2 linked regions of the Xanthobacter dioxanivorans genome follow. The protein of the gene in region 2 interacts with the protein of the main gene of each other region in a pairwise test. Links are inferred from orthologs where the notes say so. Each region holds a gene or a part of one and is shown on either strand. Other genes may lie near its edges. The genes, in order: hfq and rho.

Region 1 (3,254 bases), 2.8 Mb from region 2 along the record:
GAAAGCCTGCCCGCCGGGCTCGTGATCCTGGTGGTCCTGCTCGGAGGCGGGGCGCTCTCGGTGGCGGGCGGGCTCAAGATGATGCGCCTGCGCGCCATCCTGCTGCGGACGCGCGGCGACCTGATGCGCCTCGTCTATCCCCACCTCGTGCAGCCGGCGGCGCTGGAAGGCGGCGTGGGCTCGGTCATGCGCGGCATCTGGGCCGGCGCGGCGAGCCTCGCCTTCCTGTTCGGCGTGTGCGCCATCGCCCTCAGCCCCGGCTTGCCGAGCTTCCAGGCGGCGTTGGCCGCCGCCGCGGCGGTCGTCACCAATACCGGGCCGGTCTACGACGCCGCAGGCCTCGGCTGGCCGGCCATCTCCTCCCTGCCGGTGGGGTCCGTCCTGGTGGCGGTGCTGGGCATGGTGGCGGGGCGGCTGGAAATCATCGGGCTCTTCGTGGTCCTCCATCTCGCCGTCTGGCGCACCTGACCGAAGCAGGGATTCATGTCGCGCATCGCCTATGTCAACGGACGCTATTTGCCTCACCGCCACGCCAGTGTGCACGTGGAGGATCGCGGCTATCAGTTCGCCGATGGCGTCTACGAGGTCTGCGAGGTCCTCGGCGGCCGGCTCGTGGATGAAAGGCGCCATCTGGAGCGGCTCGACCGCTCGCTCCGGGAACTGGCGATTCCCACCCCCATGACCCACGCCGCCCTCTCCGCCGTGCTGCACGAGGTGGTGCGCCGCAACAGCGTCACCGACGGCATGGTCTATCTCCAGGTGACCCGGGGCGTGGCGCGGCGCGACCACCCCTTTCCACCGCCCGGCACGGCCCCTTCGGTTGTGGTCACCGCCCGCCGCACCGATCGCGCGGCGCAGGATGCCACCGCGGCCAAGGGCGTGGCGGTGATCACCGTGCCCGAGAACCGCTGGCCCCGGGTGGACATCAAGTCCACCTCGCTCCTTCCCAACGTGCTGGCCAAGCAGCAGGCCAAGGAGGCGGGGGCACGCGAGGCCTGGTTCGTCGCCCCCGACGGCACGGTGACCGAGGGCGCCTCCACCAATGCGTGGATCGTCACCCCGGACCGACGCATCCTCACCCGCCCCGCGGAGGGCGGGATTCTGCGCGGAATCACCCGCACGGTGGTGCTGGAGGTGGCGAAGGCGCTGGGCTACCAGCTGGAAGAGCGGGCCTTCACGGTGGCCGAGGCGCACGCCGCGTCCGAAGCCTTCATCACCGCCGCGACCACGGTTGTGATGCCGGTGGTCCGGCTCGACGGCGTGCTGGTGGGGCAGGGCGTGCCGGGGCCGATCGCCACCACCTTGCGCTTGAAATTCCACGACTTTTCGGAAGTGAGCTGAGCCTGTCCAAGGCCACGCCTATGTTGCGGGGCAAAATATTATTGCGCCGCGACGGGGCTGTGCCATTCTAGCGTCCCCAACTCCCACTGCGGAGGCACAGTCGTTGCGTGTGTCCGCCGTGGGCTTAACGCCGAAAGAAACGGATACGAAAATGGCGGCGGAACGGACACAAAATCTCCAAGACACTTTCCTCAACCACGTCCGCAAGAACAAGACACCTCTCACGATATTCCTGGTAAACGGGGTGAAATTGCAGGGCGTCGTCACTTGGTTCGATAATTTCTGCGTGCTGCTGCGCCGCGACGGACATTCCCAGCTGGTTTACAAGCACGCCATTTCCACCATCATGCCGGGACATCCGGTGCAATTGTTCGATCCCACCGATGATGCGGGAGAAAAGGCATAAGCAGCGTGGAGCGCGGATCCGCCAAGGGGGCCAGATCGCAAGGCGAGGGGGCTGCCAGCAAGCCGGAACGGGACACGGGTCCATCCGGCGGGCGGGAGAAGGAGGGCCGCGGCGGCATCGACCGCCGCGCGCCGCCGACGCGATGCGCGGTGATCACCCCAATTCTATCGAAGCGTGCCACCCGCGGCGTCCCTGAGCGCCGTGGCCCGGACGCGCGCCTTGAGGAAGCGGTGGGCCTTGCCGCCGCCATCGACCTCCAGGTGGTCTATTCGGGCATCGTGCCTTTGTCGGAGATCCGCCCGGCCACCTACCTCGGCACCGGCAAGGTGGAAGAACTGGCCGGCATCGTGAAAGCCGAGGAGGTCGACCTCGTCTTCTTTGACGCGGCGCTCTCCCCGGTGCAGCAGCGAAACCTGGAAAAAGCATGGTCCGCCAAGGTGGTGGACCGCACCGCTCTGATTCTGGAGATCTTTGGCACGCGCGCCCGCACCAAGGAAGGCGCGCTGCAGGTGGAGCTCGCCCATCTCAACTACCAGCGCTCCCGCCTGGTGCGGTCCTGGACCCACCTTGAACGCCAGCGCGGCGGCTTCGGCTTCCTCGGCGGCCCGGGCGAGACCCAGATCGAGGCGGATCGCCGGCTCATCGGCGAGCGCATCGTGCGCATCGAGAAGGAACTGGAGCAGGTCAAGCGCACCCGCGGCCTGCACCGCAAGAGCCGGAAAAAGGTGCCGTACCCGGTGGTTGCCCTCGTGGGCTACACCAATGCCGGAAAGTCCACCCTCTTCAACCGGCTGACGCGGGCCGAGGTGATGGCGAAGGACCTGCTCTTCGCCACCCTCGATCCCACCCTGCGCGCCGTCGCCCTGCCCCACGGCACCCGCATCATCCTGTCCGACACGGTGGGCTTCATCTCCGAGCTGCCGACTCAGCTCGTCGCCGCCTTCCGGGCGACGCTGGAGGAGGTGCTGGAGGCGGACGTGATCCTGCACGTGCGCGACATCTCCCATCCCGACACCGACGCCCAGGGGGCGGACGTGGACGACGTGCTCACCGACCTCGGCGTCGATCCGCAGCCAGGCGGGCGGGTGATCGAGGTGTGGAACAAGATCGACCGCCTCTCGCCCGAGGCGCGCGAGCAAACGCAGAACCGGGCCAGTCGCGCCGACGTGGGCGACGGCCCCGTCCCCGTCTCGGCCCTGACCGGGGAGGGGACCGACAACCTTCTGGCCCTGGTGGAGCGGCGCATCACCGCCGACCGGGTGACGGTGGCGGTGACACTCCCGCCTGAGGACGGGGAGGGGCTCGGCTGGCTCTATCGCCACGGGGAGGTGCTGGAGCGCTCCATCGGCGACGACGGGCAGGTGCATGTGGCCCTGCGCATTCCGCCGGATCGGGCGGGTCTCATCGCCCGGCGCTTCGGAGCCCGCCGCGTCCATCCCATGTAGGGTGCGAAAGGCAGGTCGTGAAAAGCCGGGGGCGAGCGCTTCACGCGCCGCCTCCGCAGCTT
Region 2 (3,235 bases):
CATCCGGGGCATCCGGCTTCACGCCCTCGGACAGGACCGGAGCACCGGACATGAAGTGCTCCATGATGGCGCCGAGAATGGCCGGCTTGATCTGCGGCCATTCGGCCTCCGCCTTGGTGACGGTGACGAAATCGGAGCCCAGGAACACCGCGGAGACGCCGCGCACGTCGAACAGGCGCTGGGCGAGGGGCGACAGGTCCGCGTCCTCGGCCGAGCGCAGATCAAGGGTGCCGTCTCCCAGGACCGAACGGCCAGGCAGGAACTTGAGCGTTGCGGGGTTCGGCGTGGTTTCCGTCTGAATGAACATGGCCCAATCCTCAAAAGAACGGTGCGGAACATGGCCCGCGCATTTGTCTTGAAGATAGGGGCTCCGTCGCCAAACGGAAAGGCCGGCCCCGGTAATGTCCCGAATTGACACGCTGCGCCGGGCGAGCCGGAACGCCGCCTGAACGAAAGGCGGCCGAATCGCTGCCGCCCGGATGTTGCCCGTCTGTTCCGTCCCTCCCGGCAGGGACCGGGCGAAGGGCCTGCGCCGCTGGCCGGCAGCCAGCACCCGCACGGCGCGCGCAATGGGCTGGCGGTGTGCCGATCCGGGACGCCCCGGCCGCGGCACGGAGAACAGCGGCGGAACGAAAAGAGGGCGAATCGGTCGCATCCGCCGGTTGCCCCTTCGTTCCCGGCAGGTTCGTTTTCGGCAGGTCCCGCGTTCCTGGCAGGTCCCGACCGATGCGTCTGCAGCTCCGGATGGCCAGGATCACGGCCGGTGCCCGGCGCGTGGTCCCAAGGCACGCGGACGGTTGCCCGCCCACAGGCGGCACAAAAGCAAATGCCCCGGCGGAGCCGGGGCATGAGGTTGGGCAGATGGACGGGCGGCCGCGGCGGGCCACCGGCGGCCACCCTCAGGTGTTCATGGAATCGAAGAAATCGCCGTTGGTCTTCGTCTGCCGCAGCTTGTCCAGCAGGAACTCGATGGCGTCCACCGTGCCCATGGGATTGAGGATGCGGCGCAGAACATACATCTTCTTGAGCGTGTCCGCGGGAACCAGGAGCTCTTCCTTGCGGGTGCCGGAGCGGGTGATGTCGAGGGCCGGGAACACCCGCTTGTCGGAGACCTTGCGGTCGAGGATGATTTCCGAATTGCCGGTGCCCTTGAACTCCTCGAAGATCACCTCGTCCATGCGCGAGCCGGTGTCGATGAGCGCCGTGGCGATGATGGTCAGCGAGCCGCCTTCCTCGATGTTGCGCGCCGCGCCGAAGAAGCGCTTCGGCCGCTGGAGGGCGTTGGCGTCGACGCCGCCGGTCAGCACCTTGCCGGAGGACGGCACCACCGTGTTGTAGGCGCGGCCGAGGCGGGTGATAGAATCCAGGAGAATCACCACGTCGCGCCCATGCTCCACAAGGCGCTTGGCCTTCTCGATCACCATCTCGGCGACCTGGACATGGCGCGAGGCCGGCTCGTCGAAGGTGGAAGAGACCACCTCGCCCTTCACCGAGCGCTGCATGTCGGTAACCTCTTCCGGCCGCTCGTCGATGAGCAGCACGATGAGGAAGCATTCCGGATGGTTGGCGGTGATGGATTTCGCAATGTTCTGCAGCAGCACCGTCTTGCCGGTGCGCGGCGGCGCGACGATCAGCCCGCGCTGGCCCTTGCCGATGGGCGCGACGATGTCGATGATTCGCGCCGAAAAGTCCTTCTTGCCCTGGGTCTCCTCGTGCTCGAGCTTGAGCCGCTCGTCGGGGTAGAGGGGCGTGAGGTTGTCGAAGTTGATCTTGTGCTTGGTCTTCTCGGGGTCTTCGAAATTGATCGTGTTGACCTTGAGAAGGGCGAAATAGCGCTCGCCTTCCTTCGGCGAGCGGATCTGTCCCTCCACCGTGTCGCCGGTCCGCAGGCCGAAGCGGCGGATCTGCGAGGGAGAGACGTAAATATCGTCGGGACCGGGCAGATAATTGGCTTCCGGCGAGCGCAGGAAGCCGAATCCGTCCTGCAGCACCTCGACCACGCCTTCGCCGATGATTTCGGTTTCCGTGGCTGCCAGCTGCTTGAGAATGGCGAACATGAGCTCCTGCTTGCGCAGGGTGCTGGCGTTTTCCACCTCGTTCTCCTCGGCGAAGGCGAGGAGCTCGACGGGCGTCTTGGACTTAAGGTCTTGAAGTTTCACTTCCCGCATAAGGGAAAGCCTCGATGGGTCTTGAGTATGCCGGTGCGGATCGCTGTGGGATCGCTACCAGGCGGAGGGGAGGGGTACGGGGATCGCAGGTCTTCAGGAGAAGCCGGGGCACGCAGCTGCCGCCTGGCGCTCCCGCCGGACCAATAACGGACCCGAAGTACAGGAAGCGCATTTGCCTGCGTTTAGGAAAGCGACAGGAGGATAGGCACCCCGGCGGTGCTGCGCAAGCCCTCCTTGAGGCGAAGTGAAATCAAAACGGTTTGACCACAACCAGGATGACGATGCCGATCATCAGCACGGTCGGCACCTCGTTGACCATGCGGAAGAAGCGGGCGGGGCGGGTGTTGCGATCCTGTGCGAAGGCGCGCACCCATCGGCTCTGAAAGCCGTGAGCGGCGGAAAGCGCCAGCACCAGCAGCAGCTTGCCGTGGAACCAGCCGGCCACGAACCAGCCGCCGGCAAAAGCGAGATAGAGGCCGGCGAGCCAGGTCGCGATCATCGCCGGATTGGCGATGGCCTTGAGCAGCCGGCGTTCCATGACCTTGAACGTCTCCGACTGCACCGAACCGGCCTCGGCCGCGCAATGATAGACCATCAGCCGCGGCAAATAGAGCAGGGCCGCCATCCAGGAGATCACGGCGATCACGTGCAGCGCTTTGATCCAGCTATATAAATCGTGAGCCATAGCGATCCGCTTCCAAGGTCGGGTCAAAGCGCGCGGCGAACCGCTTCCACCAGCTTTTCCACATGGGCGAGCGGCGTCTCGGGGCGGATGCCGTGCCCCAGATTGAAAATGTGGCGGGCACCGGCGAAGTCGGCGCGGATGCGCGCCACCTCCTCCTCCAGAGCAGAACCACCGGCGATCAGCCGCAGGGGATCCAGGTTGCCCTGGAGCACCAGCCGGTCGGACAGCCGGGCCCGCGCAGCGCCGCGATCCGCCGCCCAGTCGAGGCCGATGGCGGCGATGCCGGTGTCCTTCAGGCGCTCCAGCGCTTCCAGCGTCGCCCCCTTCGGAAAGGCGATGACATGCACGTGGGGGTGCAGCGCCTTCAGTCCCGCGACGATGC

Evidence for each region.
Region 1: the proteins of rho (region 2) and hfq interact in binary tests that used the Escherichia coli proteins (3 or more experiments, as listed by UniProt). The link is inferred for Xanthobacter dioxanivorans from one-to-one orthologs.

The regions. Positions count from the first base shown.
Region 1 is NZ_CP063362.1:4,442,568-4,445,821, reverse strand. What follows is about bases 180-3,119. They hold hfq (RNA chaperone Hfq), read left to right. Parts: upstream 180-1,492; coding sequence 1,493-1,747; downstream 1,748-3,119. Other genes in these bases: hflX (GTPase HflX), read left to right, coding at 1,864-3,119; EZH22_RS20730 (D-amino-acid transaminase), read left to right, coding at 484-1,341; EZH22_RS20735 (TrkH family potassium uptake protein), read left to right, coding at 180-468. Outside these bases: more of EZH22_RS20735, read left to right, coding at 1-179; more of hflX, read left to right, coding at 3,120-3,192. UniProt on the Escherichia coli protein: RNA chaperone that binds small regulatory RNA (sRNAs) and mRNAs to facilitate mRNA translational regulation in response to envelope stress, environmental stress and changes in metabolite concentrations.
Region 2 is NZ_CP063362.1:1,620,556-1,623,790, forward strand. What follows is about bases 35-2,955. They hold rho (transcription termination factor Rho), read right to left. Parts: upstream 2,169-2,955; coding sequence 900-2,168; downstream 35-899. Other genes in these bases: EZH22_RS07700 (NifU family protein), read right to left, coding at 35-307; hemJ (protoporphyrinogen oxidase HemJ), read right to left, coding at 2,419-2,853; hemE (uroporphyrinogen decarboxylase), read right to left, coding at 2,877-2,955. Also shown: more of EZH22_RS07700, read right to left, coding at 1-34; more of hemE, read right to left, coding at 2,956-3,235. UniProt on the Escherichia coli protein: Facilitates transcription termination by a mechanism that involves Rho binding to the nascent RNA, activation of Rho's RNA-dependent ATPase activity, and release of the mRNA from the DNA template.